Linked DNA regions of Bdellovibrio bacteriovorus str. Tiberius. The protein of the gene in region 3 interacts with the protein of the main gene of each other region in a pairwise test. Links are inferred from orthologs where the notes say so. Each region holds a gene or a part of one and is shown on either strand. Other genes may lie near its edges.

Region 1 (9,535 bases), 400 kb from region 3 along the record:
CCCGGGCGTTCGTTGCGGGGCTTGCTGCCATCGAAAGAATAAAGCGCCTGGTGAGTCACCATCGTGCCGGCTTCGGCGTAAGCAAAGCCGCGATAGTCAGCGGAGGTCACCGCGAAAGTCCATCCCGCAGGCACCTGGAAGTTCACCTTCAGTTCGCAGTTCAGGCGAACGATCGGGCGTTGCATGGTGGATTCAGCGATAAAATTGTCCAGAAGCAAAGAGAACGTCTGCGCATCCGGAGAAATCGTGGCGTTGTAAGTGCCTGCCGGACATCCAGTACCAATTGCCTGAATGCTGTGAATGCGGATGCCTGGTGGCGTTTGGGCCAAGGCTGCCGGTGCAGACATTAATAGAGACATTCCAAGTAATGAAGTGATTCCCCGCCAGATCATAATGTTTCCCCCCAGAAACTGGTGACATCGGTCACCTGGGAATCCATATAGCAAGGGCCGGGCCAGCGCTTTCGGTGGCAGCGTGGCTCCACCTCTGTCATGACGCACTAGCGAGACTGGTGTCGTTCTTCGCTCAGTTTTTGAATATGATTTAGCAGGTCGGCTTTACGCAGGGGTTTGATCAGATGCAAATTGCAACCAACGGAAAGACTGCGATCAATTTCATTTTTCAAGGCAAAGGCGGTGAGTGCCCAGATAGTCGTAGGCGGTTGTTTGTGTTCTTGTTCCCACTTGCGGATCTTCTGGGTGGCGGTAAAACCATCCATCACCGGCATCTGCATATCCATCAATATAAGATCAAAGCGCTGCTTTTGTGCCAGCTCCAAAGCCTGGCGTCCGTTGCTGGCCTCGGTGATCTGGTGAGGGGTGTTTTTCAAGTAAGCCTTGATCAGCAGACGGTTGTCATCGGTGTCATCCACTATAAGAATGGACAAAGGTTCCAGCGTCGTTGGGGTTCCGGTGGATGCCGGGCCACTGTCTTCGGACGGACTTTGCATTTCTTCCTGCACATCGCGCAGCCAAGGCAGTTCCAGGCTGAATGAAAAACGGCTTCCGCGGTGCAGTTCACTTTCAATGGTGATGTCACCATTCATCATCTTCACCAGTCGTTTCGAGATAGAAAGCCCCAGACCCGTGCCGCCAAACTTGCGGGTGATAGTTGAGTCGGCTTGGGTGAACGGCTGGAACAGTTGTGGGATCTTGTCGCGCGGAATGCCAATGCCGGTGTCACTGACATGGAAAATCAGATTGCCGTCCAGTTCGGTCTGGTTCTTCATCAGCTCCACCCGGATTGAACCGTCCGTGGTGAACTTCAAAGAGTTGCTGATCAGATTTGAAAGCACCTGGCGGATGCGGGTCGGGTCACCCATGAAAATACTGTGGGTGTCCTCGCTGAGATAAACAGTCAGTTCCAGATTTTTTTCGCGGGCCTTCAGTTCAAACATCTCGGTGATGTCGGCCACCAGACTGTGCAGATCAACTTCGGTTTTTTCAAGTGTCACCAGGCCGGCTTCGATTTTTGAAATATCCAGAATGTCGTTGATGATGCTTAAAAGATTGTGGCCGGCTTTTTTGGAAATCTCCACATAGTGCTTCTGATCATCATTCAGCGGGGATTCTTCCAGCAGGTCAGACATGCCGACGATCACGTTCAGCGGAGTGCGGATTTCGTGGCTCATGTTGGCCAGAAACTCGGATTTTGTTTCTGACGCCTTTTTCAGCTGCACATTCAGATCAATCAAGTGCTGGGTTTTTTCATCAACGATTTCCTCCACCGTGATGATGCGGTTGGCGATGGTCAGCAGCAGGGCGCAGATCAAAAACACAAATATCAGCGAGGTCAGCAAAAACACGGCGGCATTAAATGCCGAACCCTGGCGCAGGGACGTGTCCTGTTGAACCGTGATTTCCCACTGCCTGTCGCCGACCTCCAGATGGGAACTCCATTTGAAGTCCGCATGGAAGTCGTTTGCGGTGTCCGTGAGGGTGTCGACCATCAGTTCACGGGCTGAAGTATTGGTGACGTCTTCGATCAAAACACGATAGCTGGGATCATTCAGAACATCGGTCAGGTCCCGCAGAATACCATCCAGGCGCAAAACCTCCAGCAGCACTCCTTCAGGGCGGCCAATGGCCAGAAACAGATAGATGCCGCGGGCCGGGTGATTGAATTCATTCAGCTCCAGCGGGCTGGAGGTGATGATGCGTTTTTTATCCAGTGCCTTTTTTAGCAGGGCATTGCGATCCGGATGAGTGCCAAAGTCATAACCCAGGATCTTGCTGTTCAGTGCGCTGGGTTCGATGTATTCGATGCGAAATTTTTCAGGCTGGGTGCGGTCGTAAGGAATCCAGGCCAGTGCCTGAACCTCGGGACGGCGCGAATGCAGGGTTGTGGCAAATTCACGGAACTCCTGACGGGTCACGGTGGTTGAGCTGTCGAAAAAGCTCTTCAGTGAAATCAGCATGTCGATGTTGCCGTTAAAGTCCTTTTCCAGAACATTGAACGTGAACTCGGCCTTGCGCGTGAATTCGCCAGCCTGCTTTTCCTGCTCCGAGTGGGTCAGGTACTGAGAGGCAGACAGAATCAGCGCAAACGCCACGCACACCGGCACCAGAACTTTGGTGACAGATTTAAGCCAGTAGCGGCGCGACTGGGTTGAAAACATCAAAGCCAGCGGAGCAAAGATCAGGCCCCCAATGGCATCGCCGACGAACCAGTGAATCCAGTTCATCAGAATATTTTTCTGCGACAACAGGTCGTTGAAATACAGCAGTCCGACACCCCAGCCGGCGCTGAACAAAGCCGCAACGGGCCCGGATAAGAACAGGAACAGAATCACTTCGCGTTCAAGATAGAAGCGTTTTGGGAAATGGAGAAAACGTCGGATTAGCAGAGCGGCGATGATGACTGAAAGCGTGTTTCCTGCTGAAATCCCCAGTGGCAGCAGCAGATTTGAAATACTTTCCAGGTGGCGGGCATTGACCAGAAAGGCGCCAATCAGAACCCCGGGCCAGCGGTTGACTCCAAAAAGCAACAGCGCTGCGATACTGATACCAAATGGGGGCCAAACCAATGACGCATAACCCGGTGGCAAAGCCAGCAAAAGCCCCAGTCGTCCTGTCAGATAATACAGAACGAAAATAAGAAAGGTCTGAAAGGCCCAGGTCTTTAAAAGTCGGTGGAACATAAGTCCATTTTAACGATGTTCCAGAGGGGAAACAATCTATACCTATTTACCCTCTACCAAATGCCTTTTTGAACTGTTGTCAAAAGCGTGTTATGAATAGACCACGGTTAGGAGAATTCCATGTCAAACATCCCTGGGGTGTGCGCAAGCCCCGACAAAGAAACACAGCAATACGTTTTCAACCACACCATGCTTAGGATCAAAGACCCTAAAGCTTCGTTGGATTTCTATACCCGCGTTTTAGGGATGACACTGGTACGAAAGCTTGATTTTGCAGAGTGGAAGTTTTCCTTGTTCTTCCTGGCATATGTTCCGGAAGGCACCAATGTTCCCACCGATAATGAAGCCAATGCCCGTTATGCCTTTGGTCGGGAAGCAGTCCTTGAACTGACCCACAACTGGGGCACCGAAGAGCAGGAAACCACGCCGTACCATAACGGCAACACCGAGCCTCGCGGTTTTGGTCATATCTGTATTTCAGTCCCGGACATTCAGCAGGCCTGTGCCCGCTTTGAATCCCTGGGTGTGAACTTCCAAAAACGTCTGGGAGAGGGCGGTATGAAAAACATCGCTTTTGTCAAAGATCCGGATCAATATTGGATTGAGGTGGTTCAACCAGGTCTTCTGTAAAAACATGCGCAATCGTTGGCAAACTCTTAGAAAATGGATCTTGAAAGCAGTGCTGCTTTTTTTGGTGAGCACTCTGGGATTCGTTTTGCTGTATCGCTTCGTTCCGGTGCCGTTGACGCCACTGATGGTGATTCGTTCGGTCAGTTCGGTGTGGGGTGAAGAGTTTGTCGGCATTCACAAGGACTGGGTTCCGCTGGAAGAGATTTCGCCCTCTGTTCAAAAGGCTGTGCTGAAGGCCGAGGACTATCGCTTCTTTGAACATAACGGTTTTGACTTTGACGCCATTGAAAAGGCGATGAAGTACAACAAAACCCACAAGCGTAAAAAAGGTGCCAGCACCATCACTCAGCAGACGGCCAAGAATGTGTTTTTGTGGCCTCAGCGTGACTGGGTTCGCAAAGGTTTTGAAGCTTACTTTACCATTCTGATTGAATTCACCTGGCCCAAAGAACGCATCATGGAAGTTTATCTGAATGTGATCGAGCTGGGCCCCGGAGTTTACGGAGTCGAAGCGGCTTCACAGAAATACTTCAAGCGCAGTGCCCGCAACATCAATCCGTATCAGGCGTCTTTGATTGCGGCGGTGTTGCCAAATCCCCGCCGCTTCCGTATTGATCGCCCTTCCAACTATGTTGTCGGCCGTCAGCGCCGCATTTTGAATCGTGTGGCTCCGGCCATTCCCAAAGCGGCCGATGCTTCTGTGCTGGACTTCCTGGATCTGAAGTTTGACAGCGAAGAAGACGAATCCGCCAACTAAAATCCAGCGTCGAAGGACAGATTGCCTTCATCAGTAAAATCCCCAAGACTTTGACTAAGTCAGAAGGGGATTTATGCACCATCTTGTCCGGTATGTGCTTTTGCTGCTGACACTGGGACTGGTTGCCTGCGGAGCGATCTCTTCCGGCGGGGACAGTTCGAAGGATCCGGACACCAATCCGCAAAAGCCCGTGGACCCGCAAGAGCTGCACTACCCGAATGTGGATGCCGAGGTTTTCTCTGTCAGCTGTTATCGCTGTCACAGTCATCTGTTTGGAGTCACCCGCGGGGGCGTTGCTTTGGATTCCTATGCAGAGGCCAGCTTCAATGCCGCCAGAATTTATCAGGCCGCCATCGTCGAAAAGCGCATGCCTTTGGGGGGCATGCTGACCGTGCGTCAGTATGAACTGCTGAAAGCGTGGCTGGAGGCGGGGGCCCCGGCCTTCGAAGCCAGGGTTGCGCCGGACGCTTTGGCAGACTAGAATTTCCCCATGAGTTCAACCAAGAAAAAAGCCCAGATGATAAAGGCAATCAACGAACGCGGATGCCTGTTGGTGTATCCGCTGGAAAACCGCAAAGAGCCCGCCAGTCTGTGGTCCGAACTTTACCCGCGCACGAAAATGCGCTGGGAATGGGACCAGGATGGTGACAACCGCGTGGTGGAAATGTGGGTTTTGCGTGAAGAGCTTTCGCGCAGTGAAGAAGTCATCTATGCCAAGTGGTTCCGCAACCGCGCGACTTTTTTCTCGAAAGAAGTTTATCTGAATATGCTGGCGTATCTGGGAAGCTCACAGGGGCGCATTCAGTTGCCGCGTTCCAGTCAGGAAGCTCTGGACAGTTTTTTACTGGATTCCCCGCAATCAACCAAGGTGATCAAGGAAAACCTGGGCTGGCAGGGCAAATTGATGGAAAGCCATTACAATCGGGCGATGAAGCCCCTGTGGAACTATCTGTTTGTGGTGGGTTATGGAGAAGTGCAGGATTCCAGCTTCCCGTCGTTGAATATGGCCGCGGCCCAAAATCTGTTTGAAGACCTGTGGCTGCAATCCCAAAGCATCAATCCAGACAAGGCGGAAGCTTTTTTGGAAAACAAGCTGGGCTCTGACAATCCGTTTTTCAAATACGCGCAGAAGATGGTGAAAAGCAGCTCTCAGCTTTAGTTTCCTGCCTGTTGCCAGCGCTGTATTTCTTCAGAACCCGCAGCCCTCTTTTGCCTCCGTTTTAAAATCAGTAAAAAGTGATGTCATGCAAAGACATCACTTCATTCTTCTTTTGATTTCGGTTCTTTTCATTCACACCTCAGGCGCGCTGGCGGCCCCGCAAGTCAGGTTTCAAACCGAGTGTCAGCAAGGGCAGGACCGCATAGGTCTGTCCTTTGTGGGCGACATTCTGGTGCATGAAGCCTTGTACCGGGCGGTCGTCAACGGCACTCAGCATTTCAATCAGATCTGGCGGCGCACGGACCCCTTGATGATGAAAGCCCATTTTTCAGTCGGGAATCTGGAAGGCCCTGCGGCCCTGGGGGTCGACAAGCGGGGCAAGGATCACGGGGACGTTGGTTTCATCTATGACGAGGTCGTGTATTCGGGGTCTAATTTTTCCTTTAACTATCATCCGCGCATTTTGTCGGATCTGTATCGTTCGGGTTACGATCTTTTGACGGTGGCCAATAATCATTCGCTGGATCGCAGTTGGCTGGGAATTGATAAAACCATCCGGGCCGCACGCAATGTCGGAATTCCCACGGTGGGAATTCGCATGTCATCAGAACGCAGCGGAGCTTTTCATCAGATTGTTTCTATCGAAGGCTTCCGCGTGGCCTTTTTGGGCTGTACAGAAATGAGCAACGGTCACAACGACAGCAAAGATCAGGTGCTGTTCTGTTATAAGAATCCGGACAAGATGGTTGATCTGATTAAAAGCATCACCGCGGATTCCAGTGTTGATGCGCTGATTCTGCTGCCGCACTGGGGGCAGGAATACAAGCATTCTCCGGATTCACGTCAGAAAGCCTTTGCGCGACGTTATCTTGACGCTGGCGTGACAGCGATCATTGGTTCGCATCCCCACGTGCTGCAGCCGTGGGAAAAATATGTCACCAAAGACGGGCGTGAAACTTTGGTGGCATATTCACTGGGGAACTTTGTGGCAGGCCAGGCAGGCCTGGCTCGCAAAACCGGGTTGGTGGTTTATCTGGGGCTGGCCCGAACCGGGGGGCGGGTGAAGATCTTTGGTGCTTCTTACACACCGACATATCGCGACGGTACCGAGATTTATCCGGTCACGAAAAATCAGGCGGTTTTTGATCACGTTGCAAGTATGTACGGTCAAGAGCGTCGCTTGGATGTTGCCGGGGACCTGATGACTCATCTGTGCACGAAAAGTGAATGATTTGCACCGTCCTTCGGGGTTACACTTAAATCCATGAGCGACAAAGACAAATTCCCCGTGACTCTGGCCATTCGTGAACTGCAGAAGCATGACGTGCAGTACACCGGACATCTTTTTCCCTATGAAGAAAAAGGCGGAACGTCTCACTCTTCAAAAGAGCTCGGTGTGCCCGAGCATCATGTGATCAAAACCCTGATTATGGAAAATGAAAAGAAAGAACCCCTTGTGGTTCTGATGCATGGGGATCTGCAGGTTTCCACCAAACAACTGGCGCGCGAACTGGGTGTGAAAACGATTTCACCTTGCAAGCCGGAAGTGGCGGACCGCCATTCGGGTTATCAGGTGGGTGGCACGTCGCCTTTTGGAACCAAGCGCGAGATGCCGGTGTATATGGAAAAAACCATTCTGGATCTGGATCTGATATTCATCAACGGGGGCAAGCGCGGATTCCTGGTTTCAATGAAGCCCCAGGAAGTGCAACGGCTTTTGCAGCCCACGTTGGTGCAGGTTGGTGTTAAAGCTTCTTGATTACAATGGCCTTTGAATAGCTGTTTTCTTGTTTGTTTACATCTTCAAGATTCTCAAGATTGTCTTTGATGGACAATTTTTTGAACCCACATAGGCTGAAACCAGCGCTTGTTCGGAGGTTTCATGTCCTATGAGGGCGGTGTAAGAAAGCTTGTGGAAGTGATTCAGAACTTGTCTGCGACCCGGTCTTTGGATGAAATCACAAAGCTGGTGCGGACCGCGGCTCGGGTGATTGCCGATGCAGACGGAGCCACGTTTGTTTTAAAAGACGGGGATTTCTGTTTCTATGCCGATGAGGACGCCATCAGTCCCTTGTGGAAGGGGCAGCGCTTTCCGCTGGAATCCTGCGTTTCTGGCTGGGCCATGCTGCACAAAGAAACGGTGATCATCGAAGACATCTATCGCGACGAACGCGTTCCCTGGGACGCCTATCGTCCGACCTTTGTTAAAAGCATGATGATGACCCCCATTCGACGGGAAGCCCCCATCGGGGCTATCGGCACCTACTGGAAAGACCAAAGAGTTCCCACCGACGAGCAGCGCGAACTGTTGCGAGCTTTGGCAGATTCGGTTTCGGTCAGTATCGAGAATCTGAACAACTATAATGATCTGCAAAAACGCATTGAAGAACTGAAAGAAGCCAATCGCTCCAAAGATGAGTTCCTGATGACCGTGTCCCACGAACTGCGCACACCTTTGAATTCCATTATGGGCTGGGCCGAAATTCTGCTGGAGGCAAGTCCCGGGGACAAGGATGCGCGACTGGGTCTTGAAACCATCGAACGCAATGCGCGCAATCAGACCCGCATTATCGAGGACCTGCTGGATTCATCCCGCATTCTGCTGGGACGTTTTCACATGGAAAAACATCCGGTCGATCTGGTTGATGTGGTAAATCAGGCCGTGGATGCCGTTCGGCTGATGGCCGAAAAAAAGGACATCCATATCGAGATCGTCAAAGGTGTTGCGACCGCCATGATTCAAGGGGATGTCGAGCGTCTGAAGCAAATCGTCAATAATCTGCTGATCAATGCCATCAAATTTTCACACGCCAAAAGCCGCATTGAAGTGGCCGTGATTCGTCAGGGGCCAAGCTTTTCCGTGTCGGTGAAAGATGAAGGCGTGGGGATGGATGCAGACTTCATTCCCCAGGCTTTTGAAAGATTCCGTCAGGCCGATGGTTCGACCACGCGAAAATTTGGCGGTTTGGGTTTAGGGCTTTCAATTTCCCGACACTTGGTGGAAGCGCATCAAGGCACGATCATCGCGCGCAGCGAGGGCACAGGCAAAGGCTCGGAGTTCTCATTTTCAATTCCCGCCTGGAACAAGCAGGGTGAAATCGTCAATGAGGCGGCCACGATGGCGCCATCGCGCAACACCAAACCTTTGCAAGGGGCTCATATTCTGGTGGTGGATGATGATAAAGACTCACTTCAGGTGATGGAAACGGTCTTAAGAATCAACGGCGCAGATGTTGTGGCGGCAGATTCGGTCGAGGAAGCCCTGCTGTCTCAAGGAGTGTTCGATCTGATTGTGTGTGATCTGAGTATGCCCGGTGAAGATGGGTTTTCCTTCGCGCATCGGATACGCGCCGGGGAAACACGCTTTTCCCGACAGGTTCCGATGATTGCCCTGACGGCGTTTGTGGATAAAGGCAGCGAAACCAAGGCCTTGGGCGAAGGGTTTGACTCTTTTATGGGGAAACCTTTTGCCGTGCCTCAGTTGATTCGCAGTCTGGTGGAACTTAACAGTGCGAACTATACGCATTCGCGCAGTGATTGTGGCTGACACGCACTTGCTGTAAGATCAGGGGAATCATAGAAATCGAGTTTTTATGGCCTCTGCTGCTTCAGCGAATTCAGACGAACGATCCCAAAATCTTTTACTGTGGCTGGTCGCCATTGGTTTCTTCATGGAGACCCTGGATTCCACCATCGTTAACACCGCACTGCCGGGGATGGCGAAGAGTCTGGGGGAAAGCCCCCTTTACATGCAATCCGTGGTGATTGCTTACTCCCTGACAATTGCATTGTTGATTCCCTCATCGGGATGGATCACCGACCGCTTTGGAACCAAGAAGGTTTATCTGGG
Region 2 (9,648 bases), 140 kb from region 3 along the record:
TCACGAGGGGAAACGTCACGCATTTTCATTTCGTTGCTGGAAGTCAGGGTCACGAAACGCTGAGGCGCCCATCTGCTGTTGGAAGTGAACAGCAAGTTGGAAGTTGCCAAAGTTTCTTCACCGAACAGGCCAAACAGAATTTTGGACTTTTTGTATTTGGAGAAAGTATCCAGCAGGAAATGTCTTTCCTGATCTTTCTTGTCGAAGGAAAGAACCTTGTTTTCACCGTAAGCACGGCCGGCCTCGAACTTCAGCAGGCTCAAAGAAAACTTGGTCTTCGCATCGCGGAACACGCCTTCAGAAGAACCTTTGAATACGCGGTCGATACGACGCTGCTGAGCCGGAGCTTGTGCGTCTTCCATCGTGATGGCTTCAACATCCGTCAGGTCAGCCAACAGCTGATTCTGAAGATCTTTGCGGGATGCCAGAGGATTCAGGATTTTAACATCCTTGAACATCACTTTGTTCTGCATCAGACCGTCGTAGGCCTGAGCCGCTTGCGCGTTGTCCAGGTCAAACACGTAATCCAGCATGATCACGTCGTTTTTCCCCAAACCAGCGCTGGCTTTCAATGGAACGAAGTTCAGCCATTTTTCGATGCGGTTGTCGATCAGGTTCACACCCAGAACTTCCAGGTCTTCCACTTCAACACCGGCATTGGCACCGACGCCTTCGCCGCGAACGGCGATCAGCTTCACGCGCATTTTATTGTCGGCCATACGGAACAGATGAACCATGAAGTTGCCGGACAGGTATGCGTGAGTGGATGCGCCCGCCTCGAAAGAACCTTTCAGGGTGTCGTAGCCCAAAGAAAGGATCAGACTGATTTTGCCTTCAAATGCCACGAAATCGCCAGGCACCAGTCGGGTGATGGCTTTTTCTGCTGTCAAAGGCAGGTTTCTCATTGTGTATGGCAAAGTCAGCAAAGAGTCTTTTTGGTTTTTGAACTGACGGGCAAAGATGATTTCAGTGCCTTTGTTGATACCAAAGCTGACCGGGCTGTCCATATCATTGATCAGGTCGCCGATGTCGACGCCGAAATCCATGATATATTTGTCGATACGAGTGTAGTAGCCGTCAACATAGGACGGTTCAGATTCGATTTTGTAGCGCAGGGAAGTGGAGATACCGTCGATGATATCTGCATTGACCAGGGTCAGGCTGCCGCTGATTTCCTGTTTTGCGACCTGTTTTTTGATTTTTTCCCAGGCATTGGCAGGTTTAAGAACTTCCCAACCAGCTTGAGCTGGGGAAGCGATCATCAGTGAAAGGGCTGCGGCCAAAGCGGCAGTCACAACACGTTTTTTGAGCATCATAAGCTCTCCTTACATACATCCTTGAATTAAACAGCGGTCATCTATGCCGCTCTGCGAGTTCCGTAACTTCGGGGCACGTTACAACCCGGCAAGAGTGGTAGTAAAGAATCTTTCAAAACACAAAGTAAAAACTCTAATGGGCCTAATTACCGGTAAATACCGCTTAGCAGTAGAAAGTATTTGGCGGTACAGCCCCCGCGATGATGTGATGACAGAATGAAGGTTAAATACATCCTCAATGGTCGCGAATATGAAGTCGAAGCAGAATCTGGACGCACACTTCTGGATGTGGCTTTGATCGCCCGTTTGAATCCACCGTACTCCTGTATGGAAGGGAACTGCGGGACCTGCGAAGCTCTGATTGAACAGGGGTTCACCTCTGAAAATAAAGAGGTAAGTCGAGTTGTTCGCACCTGTCAGGCTGTACCATCGTCTGAATTTGTGATTGTGAATTATGACAAAAGCCCGACCCAATAATATGTAGATTGATTCGTGTTTCTAAACAGTTCATCCTGTTCCATATATGTCGCTCACGGTAAAATTTTGGGGAGTCCGAGGCTCTTTGCCATCTGCACCTCCACCCACGGATTGGACTTATCATGTTGAAGGGGTTCTAAGGAACTTCTTCTCGGCTGGCTATCGCGATCCATCCCAGATTTCCCGCTATATTCAAAGTTTGGATGTGCCTCAGGTGGGCGGCTATGGTGCTGCCACGACCTGCGTGGAAATCCAAAGCCCCAAAGGACAATTGATCCTTGATGGTGGCAGCGGTATTCGCAACTTGAGCGAACGTATCATGACCGGCACCACCGGTCGCGGTAAGGGCCCGTTCCATATCTTCATGACTCACTTCCACTGGGATCATGTGATCGGTCTGCCCTTCTTTACGCCGAACTTTATCCCGGGCTGTGAAGTGCATTACTATGCCGTGCAACCGGAACTGGAAAAGCTGATCCGCGGGATCTTCCAGCGTCCGTATTTCCCGGTGCCGTTTGAAGCTTTGAAAGCCAAGATCCACTTCCATGTGATGGAACCGCGCAAGCCGTATCAGTTGGATGACATGACGATCACGCCGTACAAGCTGGATCATCCGGATCCTTGCTGGGGCCTGAAAGTGGAATGTGGTGGCAAGGCTTATGCTCACTGTGTGGATACCGAGGGCACGCGTATCACCCGCGAAGAGCTGGGTGAAGATCTGCCGCTTTATCAGAACGTGAACCTGATGTACTTCGATGCGCAATACACGCTGCCAGAACTGGCGGAAAAAGCCAACTGGGGGCATAGTGCCGCACAGGTGGGTTTGGATATCGCCATTCGTGAAGGCATTCAGAAAGTCATGTTTGCCCACCATGATCCGGGGGCACGCATTGAACATGTTCAGGAGCTGAAACGTCAGACGCGGGAATACTATGAATCCCGGCAGCGTTTCGCCTCGGCGAACCAGAACTCACTTCCGCCGGTGGAGTGGGACTTTGCCCACGAAGGCATGGAAATCAAACTTTAATTAAAAAAGGCGGGGTTCAACCCGCCTTTGCTATTTTTTCCAACTGTGCTGTTTTCTCATTCAGATTTTCAATCAGATTCTTTTTCTGTTTCAGGTCCATCGACCCCAGAACCGCGATCACCAGCTTTTGCAGCTGCTGTTTATATTCGCTGAAGGCCGTTTGATATTCGGGCAGATCCATGGCGGCTGGGTTGTTGTAATAGGTTTTTAAGAACTCTCTTTTGGCTTCAGGGGTGGTCATCAGCTGCTGATAACGGGTCAGGATGTGGGCTTTGTTTCGCGCCTTTAGTTCACCGGGAAAGGGTGATGAATCCAGGTGGGCATTGATCATGTCTTCTTGTTCTGAGGTCAGTGAACCCAGGAACATTTCAAAGTATTCGGTGTACTTGTTGCGCATTTCTTTGCGGTATTTGGAAGTCTGATGGAACTTATCCAGATCGGCTTGGGTTTTCTTTTCAAATTCCCGCGCGAAGGTGGCTAACTGCCTGGGTTCTGTCGAGGAAAGGAAGCGTCCGGCGGTGCCGGCAAAGCGGGCGTTGATCTGTTCAACATCCCTCAGGAAAAGATCAAAATAGAAGCTGGTGCGGGATGAATCTAAAGTCCCTTTTTGCACCTCTTTCTGAAGTCCTTTGAGTCGTGCGATCCATTGGGGCAGAACCTCGGATTTGATTTCACCAAGATCCTTCTGCACGCCGTTTTTAAGGTCCCGGCTTTGTGAACTTGAAATATCAAAATAGTCATCAACCTTTGAAGCAATGTAGGTGTCAGCCCACTTGAATGCGATACCAAAATGATTGCAACCCGTCAGGGTTGCAGATCCGGCAGACAGAATGATGAAAAGAAATTTGTTCATTCATCAATTCTATCAGACGAAGCCGTGTTAGCCGCGCTGGGAGCGGTTTTCAGATCAAAGGTCGGGGGATTTCGCCTTGTCAAACACGAGTTCCACTTGAGTTGGGTCACCTTCCTTGTAGGCATTTAAAGCCTCAAGAGTCTTTTGATCCAGCATCACTTTTTCCGTGTTTTCCGGCCATGGGAAGTCATCTGCCGGGAACCGGGTGCCGATCTTTTTCATGAACTGAGTCCACACCGGGACCGCTCCGTTAGAACCAGTCAGCTTGTGCGGAAGATTGTTGTCATAACCGACCCACACTACGGTGGTCAGATAAGGAGTAAAGCCCGCAAACCACGCATCCTTGTTGTCACTGGTGGTGCCGGTTTTGCCCGCTGCCGGATTGAAGAATCCATTCAGAGTGATCGAACGAGCCGTGCCTGACAAAATGGTTTGTTTCATCATGCTGACCAGACTCGCCACTGCGGCAGGATCGACGGTCGCTGTCGGACGGGGATCGTGCACGAAGACTTCCACGTTGTCCGAATTTAAAGCGCGTCTGATAAAGGACAGTGCTGGCTTTTGCCCCATAGCTGCCAGGGTCATATAGCTTTGCAAAACCTCTTTCGGATACATTTCAAACGCACCCAAAGTCATCGCCGGGAAAGATTTAAGCTGCGAAGTCACACCCATTTCATGGGTCACATCAATGACGTTCCCCAAGCCTACCGCCAGTCCCAGGCTGGCAGTGGCAGCGTTCAGGGAATTTTTCAATGCATAGAACATCGGAACTGTGCCGAAAAATTTCTTGCCATAGTTTTCCGGGGACCAGGCCTGACCTTCATACTTGTAAGTGAACTTTTCATCGTTCAGCAAAGTCACCGGGGTATAAGGCTCGCCGGTTTCGGTTTTGTTCAGCAGGGCCGTCAGGTAAACGAAGGGCTTCATGATCGAGCCGATCTGGCGGTGACCATCGATGGCGCGATTAAACTGGGTCATGCGGAAGTTTCGGCCGCCGACAACCACGCTGACCAAGCCTGTCTGATTGTTGCCGACCAGAACGGTGCCTTCCAGGGAATGACCTTTGGCTTTCAGGCCCGAGATGTGTTTGTTGTTTTTCTCCAGGTTTTCCAGATGGCCACGCAAAGAATTCTGCGCGGTTTCCTGTGCTTCCAGATCAAGACCGGTATAGATTTTCAATCCATCGGGGCTTAGTCCCTGAGTCGTCAGTTGCTTGCGAACTGCATCCAGATAGTACGGTGCTGTTTCGGAAGCAATCGTTCGCGGGGCGCCCGGAAGTGGCTGGCGATCGGCTTCGTCAAACTGTGCCTGAGAGATGTAATCCAGGCCCTTCATTTTCGTGAGCACCAGATTGCGGCGGCGCTCGGCGTTTTCAGGCTTTTTGAATGGATTGTAAAGACCCGGGCTGTTCACGATCGCCGCCATCAGCGCGCATTCGCTGATATTCAGATCGGTCAGTTCTTTGCCAAAATAGTAGCGAGCGGCCGCACCGTAACCCCGCACTTGGAAGGCGCCGTTTTGGCCCAGATAGATCACGTTCAGATAAGTTTCCAGAATCTGGTCTTTGCTGAAGCGGGACTCCAGCAGCACGGACATGATGAATTCCTGATACTTTCTTTTCAGGGTTCTTTCGCTGGTCAGGAAATAGTTCTTCACCAGTTGCTGAGTGATGGTGCTGCCCCCTTGGGCCCGGCGACCGGAAGTGACGTTTTTTACCAGGGCGCGGAAGATGCCTTTGAAGCTGACTCCGCCATGTTCCAGGAACTGGGCGTCTTCGATGGACATCACTGCATTGGAACACATCGGTGGTACTTCACCCAGAGTGACAGTTTTTTGCATCAGCGGTTCGTTGCCGATATATTGAGCAAGAAGGGGAGCCTCGCTGACGGCCTCTTGCACTTCTTCAAAGGGGGCGCCCTTGAAGATGCGGGAAATCAAACGGTCTTTTTGCACCACCAGAATCTGAATGGAGCTGTCCACGTCCTGAGTGCGGGTGTCTTGCGTGACCCAGCCGATGCAAGCGTCCTGATTTTCATCCAAACCCACCTGCAGACGGGCGGCGCACTGCTCGCGTGTGGCAATAAAGTAATCTCCGGACAGCAGTCGTTGATCGAACTCGCGACGGCGATAGTTCTGACGCAGAAGCTGTTTCTCGATGTCAGAGATCTGGATCAGACTGTGTGTCTGGAAAGTCGGTGGAGCTGCGTAAAATTCAGTCGGAACGATGAACTTTTTCGATTCCAGTTTGGCAGTCAGTTCTTTCTCGAGCGCAAAGTACGAATAAGCGCCAATGCCAAGCCCGCAGATGATTACAAGCGTCAGAAGGATTGTAAAAGCCAATAAAATAGTCTTTAATCGTGGTCGAATCATAGATGACAGAGTAGTACGAAACTCACTCGGTGAACAACCTTTGAAAATGTTTTTCATAAGTTGCCTTTGTGAAAGGATTGTTTGTGGCTAAGAAGAAATCTTCTGCTAAAAAAGCCAGTGTAAAAAAGGTCGTTAAAAAGGCCGTCAAAAAAAGCGGTGTAAAAAAATCTCCTGCAAAAGCCGCTAAAAAACCAGCTCCCGCAAAAAAGAAAGCTCCTGCCAAGAAAACGGCTGCTAAAGCACCAGCAAAAAAAGCTGCTGTGAAGAAGCCGGCTGTGAAAAAGGCCGTTGCCAAAAAGCCGGTCGCTAAAAAGGCTGTGAAAGCTGGCAAACCTGCGGCAAAAAAGGCGGCAGCGAAACCAGCTAAAGCAGCAGCTCCAAAGGTTGCTATGCCGACCGCTCACTTGGTGCGTGAATCTGCCCCTGTTAAAAAACTGGATTTGAGTGGCTTTGTCACTCCATTGGACGACCGTCTGATGGTTCAGGTTTCTGGTGCCGAAAAAATGACCGCGGGTGGTTTGTATATTCCTGACTCTGTGGCTGACACTTCCGGGAACATGCAAGGTTTCGTTGTGGCTGTTGGACGCGGGCACATGAATAAAAAAGGCCATGTGCGTCCGATGGATGTGCAAGTCGGGGACAAAGTTGTGTTCTCTGAATATGCCGGTTCTAAAATCAAAATTCAAAATGAAGACCTCATTATTCTGCGTGAAGCGGATGTGATGGGCGTGGTTTCCAAGTAAAGGAATAAAGATGTTGAAAAAGAACTTTTTGAAAGCATTGGGTCTTTCTGTCGCATTGGCGACTCCGGCGGCTCACGCCCTGTCTTTGGATTGGAGCGGTGGTTACCGTTTTGAATGGACTGAGATTGATCGTCCGTCTTTGGGTTCTCCGACGGAAAGAAAAGCTTACGGCACCAACTATCTTTATCTGAGCCCGACTGTGATCGCGGCAGACGGTGTGAACGTTGTTTCCCGTTTTGATATCCTGAACAGCGCGGATTATCCAAATTCTCAGCTGGGTGAAATCTGGGGTTTGAACTCCAACACGGCTGCGGCTTCTTCCACGAACCAAGGTTCCACCAATGTTCGTGTCAGCCAGCTTTATCTGACTGTGAACCAGGAATACGGCGCTTTGGTTGTGGGTCGTGCTCCGTTTGAGTTCGGTTTGGGTATGACTTACAATGCCGGCAAAGGTCTGTTCGACCACTGGTATGACACTCGCGATATCGTGGGTTACAAAATCGTGGTGGGTGACTGGTTCTTCATGCCGTCCTTGGGCCGCAAACAGTCCACTGGCTACGGTCAGGGTGGTTCTATCTCCACAATGGGTTTGCACCTTCAGTATGAAAATGCAGAAAACAAAACCACTTTGGGCGTTTATCAGGAAACTTCCAAAGGTGTGAAAGAGGCTTTGGGTTACCAAACTCCGGATCAGGTTGAAGCTATCGGTGGAGCAGGCGCGACTGTTGGTGAAAGCATGAACGTTCAGCGCACCAACGTGGTGTTTGGACGCGGTTTTGATTCCTTTGGTTTCAAATTGGAAGCCGGTTTCCAGAGCGGTGAAACAGGTGTTTTGACCGCAGGTGGTGATTCTGTGTCCTTGAATGGTTTCGGTGTGGCTTTGGAATTCGAAGTTCCAGCTAAAGAATCCAAATGGGATTACAGAGTTCGTGCCGGTATGGCGACGGGTGAAGACGGTGGTTCTTCCGGTTTCGGTGGTTATGCCTTCAATCAGAACTATGATGTGGCGATGTTGTTGTTCAATCATCGTTTGGGCATGAAAGACTTCCTGAATACCAACGCTTATCGTTCCAATCCGAACCTGACTGTTGGAAATTCTGCGGATGATGAATACGTGAGCAACGCAATTTACCTTGCTCCATCCGTGAACTATGCTTGGTCCGAAAGAGTCGACCTTCGCAACACTCTGGTTTATGCACAATTGATGCAGACCCAGAATTCTTCTGTTGATTCTACAAAAGATCTGGGCCTAGAATGGGATATCGACGTGGTTTACAAACACAGTGATAAAATTCAGTGGGTGAATCAGGTCGGTCTTCTGTTCCCAGGCGAAGCTTGGAAAAACGGGTCTGGAGCAGACGGAAACCTGGATAACGGGTTTACATTTGGATTTGCATCTAAAGCCGCCATCAGCTTTTGATTACAGCACGATTGCAACTTGTACGACAGCTTGATGACTACTTGAAACATCTTGTTTGGTGGTGAGCAGGGCCCGGGGGGCGAAAGTCCCCCGGGATTTTTTTTGCCTTAAAACATCATAGACAACGCTCCGGGGATTTGTAATATCAGGTCTGCAACCGAAATCGGAGGTTCTATGAAAGCGTTCTTTGGATCCATCGCGACTGTTTTGTTGTTGGCAGCTCCTGCCGCCCAAGCCTGGACCGAAGTGGCCTACGAAACTATCTTTGCTAATCAGCCGACCTTCCAGCAGATTATTTTGCGTAATAGCAAAGCCGAATATCAGGAAGTCATGGTTCAGGTCATGAACCCCAATGGGGCCCGCATTCAAAGAGCCGAAATTATCACCGAACAGGGCTGGTCCAAACCGGTCTGGAGACTTGAAGGCGACTACCGCTTCGGCATGCAGCGATCCGACGTTTTTCAAAAAGCTAAAATCAGATACTTCCGTACCTATCTGACGACTCTTCGTCCGGGTGAACCGGTTCGTCTGCGCGTGATGATGCGCTAGAGGGAATCTTCCATTATAGGTGAAGTGTAGTGGCAGCCCATAAGACACAGGGGCATATTCTTTACGCCCATCATTCCTGTTGCCATGACATATTTGTTCTTTAGATCTTCAGCTTCCTGTTCGGTCATGTGATCCAAATCAAAAAAGGTTCTGGAAATAAGGGGAATGTCCTCGCTTGCCTTAAACGTAATATAGCTCCTAGTCTGCGGAAGAATTTCGGCAGCCGCTGTTAGCTGGGCATGTTGCGGAGCAAGGTCTTTAGACAGCAAAGCCAACTTAATAAAGGCAAACGGAGTTCCAACCAGTTTGCCGCCGGCAACGGGAAGTTCTATTTCCATGTTTTCGACTTTCTTACGGCTTAAGAGATACTTAAGATAATTTAGATTTCCACTGGGATGGCGGGACTGAGAGATGATTTCTCCTAACAGCCAAATTTTGAAATTCTGATTGTCCAAATTATCCTGGCAATAGGTTTCTGCCAACCCCAGGACGGTATTGCTGAAAGTGTTTGAAAAGACACTCATGAACGAGTGAACGTTTAATAGATCTGAGCAGCCCAGATTGATCTTTTGAAAGTGAGCCCACGCCTTTTCCAAAGTGCCATAGGTCGACAAGTTTTGATATTGGAGCATCGCCCACATTCCAATGGCATTTCCGGATTCTTGGCTATATTCCCGAACGAGCAGGTATGGTTTTTTGTGAAAACTGGAACCTTTGATAAAGGCAGAAGCTCCCTTCGCAATCAGAAGACTGACGATAGGATGGTTTCCCCGCTGGAGAGCAACCTCTAAAAGGGTTTGTCCGTTTTCTTCAATTGTTGCCAAATCCGGCATGGGCCGGGATTCGATAAGTGATTGAACTTCTTCGAAGGAAGCGTACTTCACGGCCTGAAA
Region 3 (9,644 bases):
AACAAAACGGCGAACTGGCCGGCTTTGACCACGGCAGACTCGATTGATCTGTCAGGCTTAAGTGAAGTCACCCCTTGGCGCAATGACGGGGTTTCATTGAAAAATGCCCTGCACTTTGATGCTCTTCATGACGATCAGGGTTTGCCGTTAAGTGTTGCCAATCTGGGAACGACTCAAGATCTGCGCCTGTCCTATTGGTTCAAACGCGACAACGCCGACAGCAAAACGGCCGTGCTGGCCAATCACGCCAATGGCACTTTGCAAAGCCGCCATTGGATCGGTGTTATTTCCAGCAGCTATACGGATGGCGGATCAGAAGTCGTTTGTGATGATCCGAATGCAGCCAACGGCGGATGGATGTTCGTAACGACCCAAGTGACTGCTGGCAAGCTGAAGACTTTCGTCAGCGGCCGCGAAGTGTGCAGTCAGAATCTGCCGGCGACGTACAATTTTTCTTCGCCCTTAAGACTGGCGCCCCGGGTTCAGACCTTTTTCCCGTTCGCGGGCCAGATGTCTGAAATTGCCGGCTACACCCAGTCCACCCCGACCGAAATCTTTCATGATTTCACCGCAACGGCGGAACGCTATCGTCCGGTGAAAGTGGGCGCCATTACCTCCAGTGATTTGGTTTTGCACTGGGATGCCGCCAATGCTGATCGCGGCATGGCACCTTCAGCAAGCGCACCGGGTTGGTTGGGTTGGTTTGATCTGGCTCCGAAAGCTTTGACCAAGATCATGGGCGGATTTGATGGCAATGCCTCTTCAGGCTTTGTGACTCCAACCGCCGCGACGGCCCACATGCAGTTTGATGGTGTTGATGACTACATTCAGGTGACTTCGCAAGCGGACCTTGCAGCCCTGGGCCCGGCGTGGACCATTGAAGCGTGGTTGCAACCCGGAGCCGCCTTGGGCGTGGACAACAACTTCCCGCCAAATGACGTGCGCCACGATTTGTTTAAGACCATCTTTGAAAAAGCGCAGTACGACAATGGCAACAAGCTTTCCCATGGCCTGGGTCTGCGTCTTGGAAAAAACAATACCGTCGACGCTTTTTACGTGAACAACTATGGTTCGACCGACACCGTCTATGGCGGAATCAGCCTGAATGCCAATCAGTGGTATCACGTTGCTGTCAGCTTTGACAAAGCCACATCAACATTAAAAAGTTATGTCAACGGCGCGCTTGAAAGCTCCAAAGTCGTCAATATCAAGCAGGACTCCAACAACGTGGCCCAAAGCGATGGCGATGTTATTGGCGGAATGTCTGATGGCTTTGTCGGAATTCCTTTTGACGTCGATGGCCGCCGCCGCTTCAACGGAAAGCTGGCAGTGTTGCGCGTTTACCAGAAATCCTTGGCAGACAGCGCCTTGAAAGCCCACTGCCTTGCGCAGAAAGACCGCTACGGCGTGACCTGCGACTGATCCTTCCCAATTGCAACGTGACAACAGGAACGCATGAGTCAATATAAGTGCATGAGACAGCTCATCCTTATTTCTCTGCTATTGCTTTCAAGCCTGGCCTTTGCTCACCGTCTGGTGCTGGAAGATCCGTCGGAAGTTCAATCTCTCGAAGAAGGTGACTTCAACCTGGGGGCCGTTTTATTCCGTCTTCCCGGCGCCGATAATAAAAAACTGCTGAAGCACCCCGCTTACAATTCTTTGGTGACTGATCTTGAAAAAGACCTGGAGGCCCTAAAAACACAGGATTCCAAACTGGGCGTGGGCATGAACTATGTTCATCGCCTGTTTGATATTCGCTGGTTGAAGTCACCGGCGGCAAAATTTGAACTGGTGGGTGTCGTCAACCGCATGGATCGCACCGTGTTCAATCCCGGCACCTGCGGCGAAGTCCGTTTGATCTATCGCCTGTCCTATGCAAAAACTCAGAATCAAACTTTGATTCAGTCCCGTTTGCCGATGACCCTGAATGCCGTCTTTAAACTTCCAGCCACACCCCTCTGTCAGGCCGTCGCCAAACAATGGTCCTCTCAGCAAAAACCTCCGCTGAAATCCTGGGTGACACTGGCGAATCTGAAATCTCTGGAAGTCAATTTGCAGGCCGTGCGCTGGCCGTCGACGATTCGTGGGGATATGGGTGGCCATGCTGAATATTTCCTGCGAGTGTACCGCCTTAAAAACAATTCTTTCGTGCCGACGGCGATGGAAAACACCCCGGACGTGGCCCGTCTGCAAAATGATTCTGCTTTGCGCGCGGAACTGCTGGCTTGGATTTCGACCCCGGAAAACATCAAGGCGCTGGATGCCGGAACTTTAAATATTCCAGAAAAGTTTCTGACTACCAAAAGTTCTTCCTTTGCTTTGCACGGGATGAACCGTCTGGCCAACCGTCCGTTTGATCAGATATTCAAAAAAGACGACTTTAAAAATCTGAAACTGACGGATCTGGAAAACATCTATGGGCCATCCTCGTTCCGTCGCCGATTGAATGATCTTTCGTGCGCAGGCTGCCACCAAGGGCGTACGATTGCGGGCTTCCATTTTCTGGGTAAAGATCCTGAATCCACGATCTTTGCCAATTCCATTTTTTCCTCCCAATCCCCGCACATGATGCAGGAACAAAAGCGCCGTCAGGTTTATTTCCAAAATATCTTCCAGGGAAAGACGCCTGACAGCTCCCGTCCGTTCTCGGAACGCGATCCCCAAACCCCGGGGCCCATGAATGCCCACTGTGGCCTGCCGGGTTCGGAATACCAGGCTTGGACCTGTGCTGCGGGTTTAAAGTGTGTGGCCGTGGTAAATCCTGAAACCTCCAAAGAAATCGGCGAATGTCTGCCGGAACAACCGGTGGCGGGCAATCCTTGCGAACCCGGAACAATCACACAAACCGCGCACTCGCACAAAGATCAGATGAAAGCCTCTGCTCGCACAGCGTGTGCCGGTCATCAGGTCTGCCAAACCACGAAGGTCGGATTCCCGGGTGGAATGTGCTCAGGTGGTTGCGAGAATCTGAGGCCGGGTGAAGCTTGCGGCGCGATCGCGATTCTTCAAGGATTCAATGACTGTCTGGCACGCAATCGTCCGTTCGGAGAATGCCTGGCGCAAAACACTCGGCCCGCGGGACTGCAAGCCTGTGACGACAACACATCCTGCCGTGCCGACTACATCTGTAACAAGACCCAGTCCGGAAAAGGCGTCTGCATTCCACCTTACTTCCTGTTCCAGCTGCGCGTGGACGGCCATCCCAAACCAATCTAAGTTTCTTTTCACAGACGAAGGGCCCATTGCGGCCCCACTGTCTGCACCCTCTTGCGGTACCTACGACCAGACCGATTCTTGCTCGGTGGAATGGTCAAAAATCCTTGATAACCTATGACCCTATGTTCAATTCAAAGGCTTCCAAGGGCAAAAAATTTATCGACCAGCAGGTCATCAAGCTGGCCGACGGCGAAATCCTTTTCCGCGAAGGGGATCTGAGCCGCGAAATGTACATCGTGCAAAAAGGCGCCGTCGAAGTCTTTAAAAGAGTCGACGGCCAAACGATGATTTTAAGTCGCATCGACCGCGGCAGCATGGTGGGCGAAATGTCTTTGCTGGAATCCCTGCCAAGATCCGCCTCTGCACAGGCCGTGGGTGAAACCACCCTGCTGATGTTTGATCCGGGAAGTTTTTTACTGAAAATCCGTCGTGATCCGACATTTGCTTTTGAGCTGATGAAACAACTGAGCGGTCGCATCCGTCAGACCAATGAAAAATTGATCACACTGATGGCGGCAGAACAATTTTCAAAAAATGCTCTGCAAGAAATCACGGAATCCTCTTTATGATTATTGATGTCACCACCGAAAAGATGGTGGTCATTTCAGATCTGCATTTGGGAAATCCCTTTTCCGAAGCCAAAAAATCCCTGATCGAATTTCTGTACTGGGCAGCAGAAAACAAATATGACGTCTGCATCAACGGCGACGGACTTGAGATTGCGCAGGTGTCCTTTCGTAAAATGGCCGAAGACGTACCCGAAGTCTTTCGTGCCGTGAAAGCTATCACCAAAGCCGGCAACCGCGTGTTCTATGTCGTCGGCAATCATGACATTGTTCTGGAAAATTTTCTGGAAGACTGGGGTCCTTTGACCCTGGCGCCATTTTTAAATGTTAAGTGTGGCAAACAGCGCATTCGCATCGAACACGGACACCTGTATGACCCGTTCTTTGTAAAGCGCCCGGATCTGTACGAATTTTTGACCTGGTTGGGTGGATTTGCCCTGATGGTCAGTCCCCGAATTTATAAAGCCTGGATCAAGTTTGAAGAATTGAAATCCCGCCTGCGCCGACGCTTCCGTGGCAGCAGCGAAGTCCCGTGCCTGCCCGGGGAACATCCGGATTTTGTGATTGCCGCCGAAGAAATCTGCTCGCGTGGCTTTGATGCCATTATCTTTGGCCATACCCACCATCCCGGCACCATTGATCTTCCTCAAGGAAGATACTTCAACAGCGGCTCCTGGATGATTTCACCAACCTATATTGGCATCACAAATCAAGATGTGGTTCTGAGTCAGTTTGAAGCTGACAAGGGTCTTTAGCCGCCTTTAACGGCGGCGCGTAGGATCGCCCAGTTCCGCCAGAATATCCCAGCCGAACTTTTCAAGTTTGGAATCCCCGATGCCATAGATGTTTTTCATTTCATCCAGGGTGCGTGGATTTTTAACCGCCAGTTGTCTCAGGGTCAGATCACCAAAGACCACAAAGGCTGGCACGTCGAGCTCTTTCGCTTTCTCGCGTCTCCAGCGCTTCAAAAGCTCCATGCGTTTTTCCTGAATCTCATCCAGCACGATATCATCGGTGTTGGTGATTTTCTTGGATTTACTCGAAGCTTTTTTCAGCTTGGTCACAACCTGATCCATCTTCGCCAGCGGAGTCACAGACTTCTGGATACGACGGGCTGATTTCGGGTCACAGCTGTCGCAGTGACCACAGCGCTCGATACGCTGGGAATCCTTGTAGTAGGTCAGAATCTCGGCGTGACGGCATTCGCCACCTTCCGAGTAGTTCACCAGGGCGTCCAGGTTTCTCCAGCGCGCGTCTTTGATTTCATCCGGCGCTTCAGAGCTGTGAATAAAGAACGACTGAAGTCCTTTGTCTTTCTTGGAATACAAAGTCAGACAGGTGGAATGCTCGCCATCGCGGCCCGCACGGCCCATTTCCTGATAAAGAGCATCGATATTCGCCGGGATCTGGAAATGCACCACCAGGCGCACATCCGGCTGGTCGATCCCCATGCCGAAAGCATTGGTCGCGACCAGAATACGCAGGTCCCCTTTGGCATAAGCTTCCTGAGTGCTGGTGCGAACATCTGAAGTCAGACCCGCATGGTAATAGCCCACACTTTTTCCGAACTTCTTTTGCAGGAAGGAGGCGATGCTTTCAGTCACCTTGCGGGTGCCACAGTAAACGATGATGCGGCCTTCAGGTGTTTGTTTGATACTTTGAAGCAGCAACAGCATCTTTACGTCTTCGTCTTCACACAGCTCAACTTGATAGTAAAGATTGGAACGATAGAATCCGTGAACCATGCGTTCAGGCTTTTGCAGTTTCAGGTGTTTGGAAATATCATCCAGTACCGTCGGCGTTGCTGAAGCTGTCAGGGCCAGCACCGGAACATCCGGGCACAGTTTTTTCAAAACATTCAGCTGTGCATATTCTTCGCGGAAGTCATGCCCCCATTGAGACACGCAGTGAGCTTCATCAATCGCAAAAAGACCCACCTGGCGGTTTTGCACCCAGCGATGAAAGCCCTCTTTCTGGGCGCGCTCCGGGGATAGATACAAAACGAATGCGCCACCTTTGTTGATTTCGGCAAACACTTCACGTTTGTCGTCATCACTTTGTCCGGAATGAAGGGCGCCCGCCGGAATGCCATAACGGCGCAACGACGCCACCTGATCCTTCATCAAAGCAATCAATGGGGAAATAACAATGACAAGTTTTTGCGTGGCTACGGCGGGATACTGATAACAAAGAGATTTGCCGCCTCCGGTGGGAAGGACAGCCAGAACATCACGGCCGCCCATCACCGACTCGATGATCTCTTGTTGCCCGCGTCGGAAACCGGAAAGATTGAAGTATTTTTTAAGGTGGTTTTCCTGCGGGCTGACGGCGATTTCCATAAACGACACTTTCATTCAAAGACCCCCTGATTTCAACAAGATTGCACGGCTTCTTGTGCTGCCGCGCAAACAGGCAGCAAATACAAGACAATGCTCTAAGTGCTCTAAATTCCAAGGGAGTTCCCGGTCGTTTCCGAATTCCAGTCAGAAAGATTTTGCAAGACCCGCCAGGTGATTTATGCGAACCTATAAATTCGAAGGAGTTTTTATGAAGGCACTCTCATTTCTAACGATTCCTGCGCTGCTGCTGGGTTGTTCCTCCCCTGCCCCGAAAGAGGCTCCAGCCAAGGAAACAGCGCCGGTCGCAGCCGATCCTTATCCGGACAAGGCCGTCTGTTTTTTGCTGATTGATGCACAAACCGGCCAGATTCAGAAGTCCGTCAATGAAGAAAACTGTCAGGTGCAGCGTCCGGCGTGTTCGACTTTCAAGGTTCCCTTGGCGGTAATGGGCTTTGATTCCGGGCTGTTGAAGAATGAAAATACAAAATATAAATGGAACGGCAAAAAGCACTCCATCCCCGAGTGGAACAAAGATCAGACGGCCGCTTCATGGATGAAAAACTCGACGGTTTGGTATTCTCAGGTATTGACCGGCAAAATGGGCTTCCAGAAACTGCAAAGCTATCTGCGCAAGTTTGATTACGGCAATCAGGATATTTCTGGCGGCATCAAGACCGCGTGGCTGACTCCGGCTTCATTCACTCCGGATGAAAAGGGATTCTCTCTGCGAATTTCCGGATTTGAGCAGACTGACTTCCTGAAAAAGCTTCTGGCCGACAAACTGCCTGCGACCAAGCGTTCACAAGAGCTGACAAAGAAAATCATGTTCCTGGAAAAAACCCCGAAGGGTTATGATTTCAGCGGGAAAACCGGCTCAGGTTATACAGATGCAACTTTAAAAAGACGTATCGGCTGGTTCGTGGGATTCATCAAAACACCTGATCGTCAGTATGTCTTTGCAACAAACTACATCGACACCGTGGACGTGGAAAATGCCGAATTCGGCAGCCGCCTCGCCAAACAACTAACCATCAATCTGCTAAAAGAAGAAAACCTCTGGTAAGAAAAAAGGCACCTTCCGGTGCCTTTTTCTATTTCATGATGACGGTGATTTCTTTGCTTTCTGGGACTTGCGAACCTGGGATCGGGAAGACTTCGCTGACAGTGCCCTGCCCTACGAACTTCACCTTCAGATCCTGACCGCTGACTTTGCGAAGAACTTCGCGGGTGGTCAGGTTCATCAGATTTGGAACAGTGTCGTCAGTCTCAATGTTCGTGACTTTGTCCAGTTCGTTCGCGGTCAGCAGCGTTCTTGGAGCTTCAGCTTTTTTGACCACTTTCGGTTCGGAAGCCACTCGGCGGACTTTCGGATTTACTGTGGATTCTTCAGCCAGCTGCAAAGGAGCAATCCCTTCTTTGCGAACCGCATAAGATGCGATTCTTGAGAACACCGGAGCTGCCACCGTCGCCGCATAATAAGATTTGCGCGGGGAATCCACCGCCACATAGATCACAAATTTCGGATCATTGGCTGGAATGAAACCACCGAAGCTGGAGATATATGCGCCACGAAGGTAACCACGGCCATTCGGATTTACTTTTTGGGCAGTTCCTGTTTTACCCGCCACCATGAAGCCATCGACACGGGCATTGCCGCCAGTACCGCCCTTGGTGGTCACACCCAAAAGCATCGCGCGCATTTGTGCGGCTTGCTCCGGGGAAAGAATGCGGCGAATGGGTTTTGGCTGAACTTCAACCAGCTCGCCCGTTTCAGCATCACGCATACTTTGTACAATGTACGGAGTATTCAAAACTCCACCGTTGGCAATCGCCGCAAAAGCATTGGCAATCTGCAAAGGTGTCGTGGAAATCCCGTGACCGAAAGAGATATTGGAAAGCAAGTGCTGTCTCCAAGGAAGCCCCTGCACCATACCGCGGGCTTCACCCGGCAGATCCACACCCAAGCGCTGACCAAATCCGAAATCAAGCAAGCCCTGGCGCAAACGCTCCTGGCCCATCTTGAAAGCAATCTTGGTCGTACCGACGTTGGAAGACACAGCCAGAATCTCGGAAACAGTCAGGTCCTCGAACTTCTCTCTGGTTTCGGCTTCTTTGATGATGCGGTCGCCAACTTTAAAACTGCCTTTTTCACAATAGAACTTTGTATTGGGCTGGATCAGACCGTCACGCAAAGCTGCGGCGATCACAAAAGCCTTCATCGTGGAACCCGGTTCAAACGCATCGGTCACAATTTTATTACGACGATATTCTGATGGAGCCTTGGCCGCTTTGTTCACGTCAAAAGTGGGAGCAGAAGCCAGGGCAAGAACTTTGGAAGTCTTCGCATCCAGAATCACACCCACTGCATGGTCGGCTTCGAACTGGGAAACCGCATTGGCAAGTTCGCTTTCAAGGCGGTACTGCAAATCGGAATCCACGGTCAGCTTCAGCTCCGTCCCTTCCGGGTTTTCAATGAACATCAAACCATCATTGATCAGCGGACGGCCGCGGGCATCGCGCTTGACCAGAACTTTCTTTTTATTCCCGGTCAAAGCCTGATTGTAACCCAGTTCAAGACCTTCAAGCCCCTGACCTTCACTGCCCAGGAAACCCAGGGTTTGCGCCAGCAGGGTTTCGTTCGGATAAACGCGGCGCCACTCTTCAACGAATGAAAGACCACGGATGTCCCAGGATTTGATTTCGTCGGCTTTATCCTGTTCCAGCATACGCTGAATCCAAACGAAGCGGCGGTTGCCGTCTTTGATTTTCGCATAAACGGATTCAGGCGACTGATTTAGAACTTTCGCCAGCTTCCGGGCCACCTGTTTGCGGTTTTCCAGAAGTTTCGGATCGGCATACAGCGAATAAGCCGCAGCGGACATAGCCAGGTCACGGCCATTGCTGTCAACAATCGCCCCACGGCGTGCTGGCAAAGACACCTTGGTTTGGAACTGACGGTTTTGCAAAGCATTCAAACGGTCGTTGGGAAGAAATTGAAGATAGGCGGCGCGCATCGCCAAAGCGGACCACAACACCAGAATTCCGACGAAGATGACAACAATACGTGATTTCAACTTACAGATCCTTTTTTGCGATGCCTTTTTCAGCCACAGTATTCATCTCGGAAGCCAACGGGCCCGTCAGATGAATGATCTGATTGGCCTGAACTTTTTTAAGCGTGAATTTTTGCTGTGCCACGGAATCCAAAAGCTGGGGACGCGTGACTTTTGCCAAAGAGATTTCCTTGGTGCGTTTTTCTTCCCAGACTTTTTTGTGTTCGCGGGTCAGCTTTAGAACGCTGTAACCCATACGGCGCTCTTCCATCTGCAGGAACACGATTGAAAACAAAGTAAAGATGACAATAAGAATACTGAAGAAAGGTTTAAGCTGCTTAAAGTTTTGTGAGCTCATCCTGAGCACTCCTCTCGAATATTCTCAGCTTCGCAGAGCGGGAGCGAGAATTTCTGTCACACTCTTCCTGAGTGGGAACAATTACTTTCTTAGTCACCGTGCGGCCCAGATC

Evidence for each region.
Region 1: the proteins of BDT_RS15760 (region 3) and mtgA interact in binary tests that used the Escherichia coli proteins (3 or more experiments, as listed by UniProt). The link is inferred for Bdellovibrio bacteriovorus str. Tiberius from one-to-one orthologs.
Region 2: the proteins of BDT_RS15760 (region 3) and BDT_RS16420 interact in binary tests that used the Escherichia coli proteins (3 or more experiments, as listed by UniProt). The link is inferred for Bdellovibrio bacteriovorus str. Tiberius from one-to-one orthologs.

Annotation. Positions count from the first base shown.
Region 1 is NC_019567.1:2,937,536-2,947,070, reverse strand. What follows is about bases 2,819-5,649. They hold mtgA (monofunctional biosynthetic peptidoglycan transglycosylase), read left to right. Parts: upstream 2,819-3,773; coding sequence 3,774-4,526; downstream 4,527-5,649. Other genes in these bases: BDT_RS13975 (AlkZ-related protein), read left to right, coding at 5,017-5,649; BDT_RS13980 (hypothetical protein), read left to right, coding at 4,600-5,007; gloA (lactoylglutathione lyase), read left to right, coding at 3,260-3,769; BDT_RS13995 (ATP-binding protein), read right to left, coding at 2,819-3,139. Also shown: BDT_RS14000 (DUF4360 domain-containing protein), read right to left, coding at 1-392; more of BDT_RS13995, read right to left, coding at 500-2,818; more of BDT_RS13975, read left to right, coding at 5,650-5,685; BDT_RS13970 (CapA family protein), read left to right, coding at 5,771-6,916; ybaK (Cys-tRNA(Pro) deacylase), read left to right, coding at 6,950-7,444; BDT_RS13960 (ATP-binding protein), read left to right, coding at 7,568-9,232; multidrug transporter subunit MdtD, read left to right, coding at 9,279-9,535. UniProt on the Escherichia coli protein: Peptidoglycan polymerase that catalyzes glycan chain elongation from lipid-linked precursors. May play a role in peptidoglycan assembly during cell division in collaboration with other cell division proteins.
Region 2 is NC_019567.1:3,474,132-3,483,779, reverse strand. The notes cover bases 3,371-6,314. They hold BDT_RS16420 (transglycosylase domain-containing protein), read right to left. Parts: upstream 6,014-6,314; coding sequence 3,728-6,013; downstream 3,371-3,727. Other genes in these bases: BDT_RS19435 (hypothetical protein), read right to left, coding at 6,066-6,314; BDT_RS16425 (DUF6279 family lipoprotein), read right to left, coding at 3,371-3,673. In the rest of the region: BDT_RS16440 (hypothetical protein), read right to left, coding at 1-1,316; BDT_RS16435 (2Fe-2S iron-sulfur cluster binding domain-containing protein), read left to right, coding at 1,533-1,793; BDT_RS16430 (MBL fold metallo-hydrolase), read left to right, coding at 1,879-2,820; more of BDT_RS16425, read right to left, coding at 2,837-3,370; more of BDT_RS19435, read right to left, coding at 6,315-6,338; BDT_RS18995 (co-chaperone GroES), read left to right, coding at 6,319-6,786; BDT_RS16405 (hypothetical protein), read left to right, coding at 6,797-8,206; BDT_RS16400 (hypothetical protein), read left to right, coding at 8,381-8,755; BDT_RS16395 (ankyrin repeat domain-containing protein), read right to left, coding at 8,752-9,648. UniProt on the Escherichia coli protein: Cell wall formation. Synthesis of cross-linked peptidoglycan from the lipid intermediates.
Region 3 is NC_019567.1:3,331,846-3,341,489, forward strand. What follows is about bases 6,705-9,644. They hold BDT_RS15760 (penicillin-binding transpeptidase domain-containing protein), read right to left. Parts: upstream 9,196-9,644; coding sequence 7,213-9,195; downstream 6,705-7,212. Other genes in these bases: BDT_RS15755 (penicillin-binding transpeptidase domain-containing protein), read left to right, coding at 6,705-7,184; BDT_RS15765 (hypothetical protein), read right to left, coding at 9,197-9,532; rsmH (16S rRNA (cytosine(1402)-N(4))-methyltransferase RsmH), read right to left, coding at 9,513-9,644. Also shown: BDT_RS15730 (LamG domain-containing protein), read left to right, coding at 1-1,422; BDT_RS15735 (hypothetical protein), read left to right, coding at 1,474-3,216; BDT_RS15740 (Crp/Fnr family transcriptional regulator), read left to right, coding at 3,339-3,785; BDT_RS15745 (UDP-2,3-diacylglucosamine diphosphatase), read left to right, coding at 3,782-4,537; BDT_RS15750 (RecQ family ATP-dependent DNA helicase), read right to left, coding at 4,544-6,136; more of BDT_RS15755, read left to right, coding at 6,330-6,704. UniProt on the Escherichia coli protein: Essential cell division protein that catalyzes cross-linking of the peptidoglycan cell wall at the division septum. Required for localization of FtsN.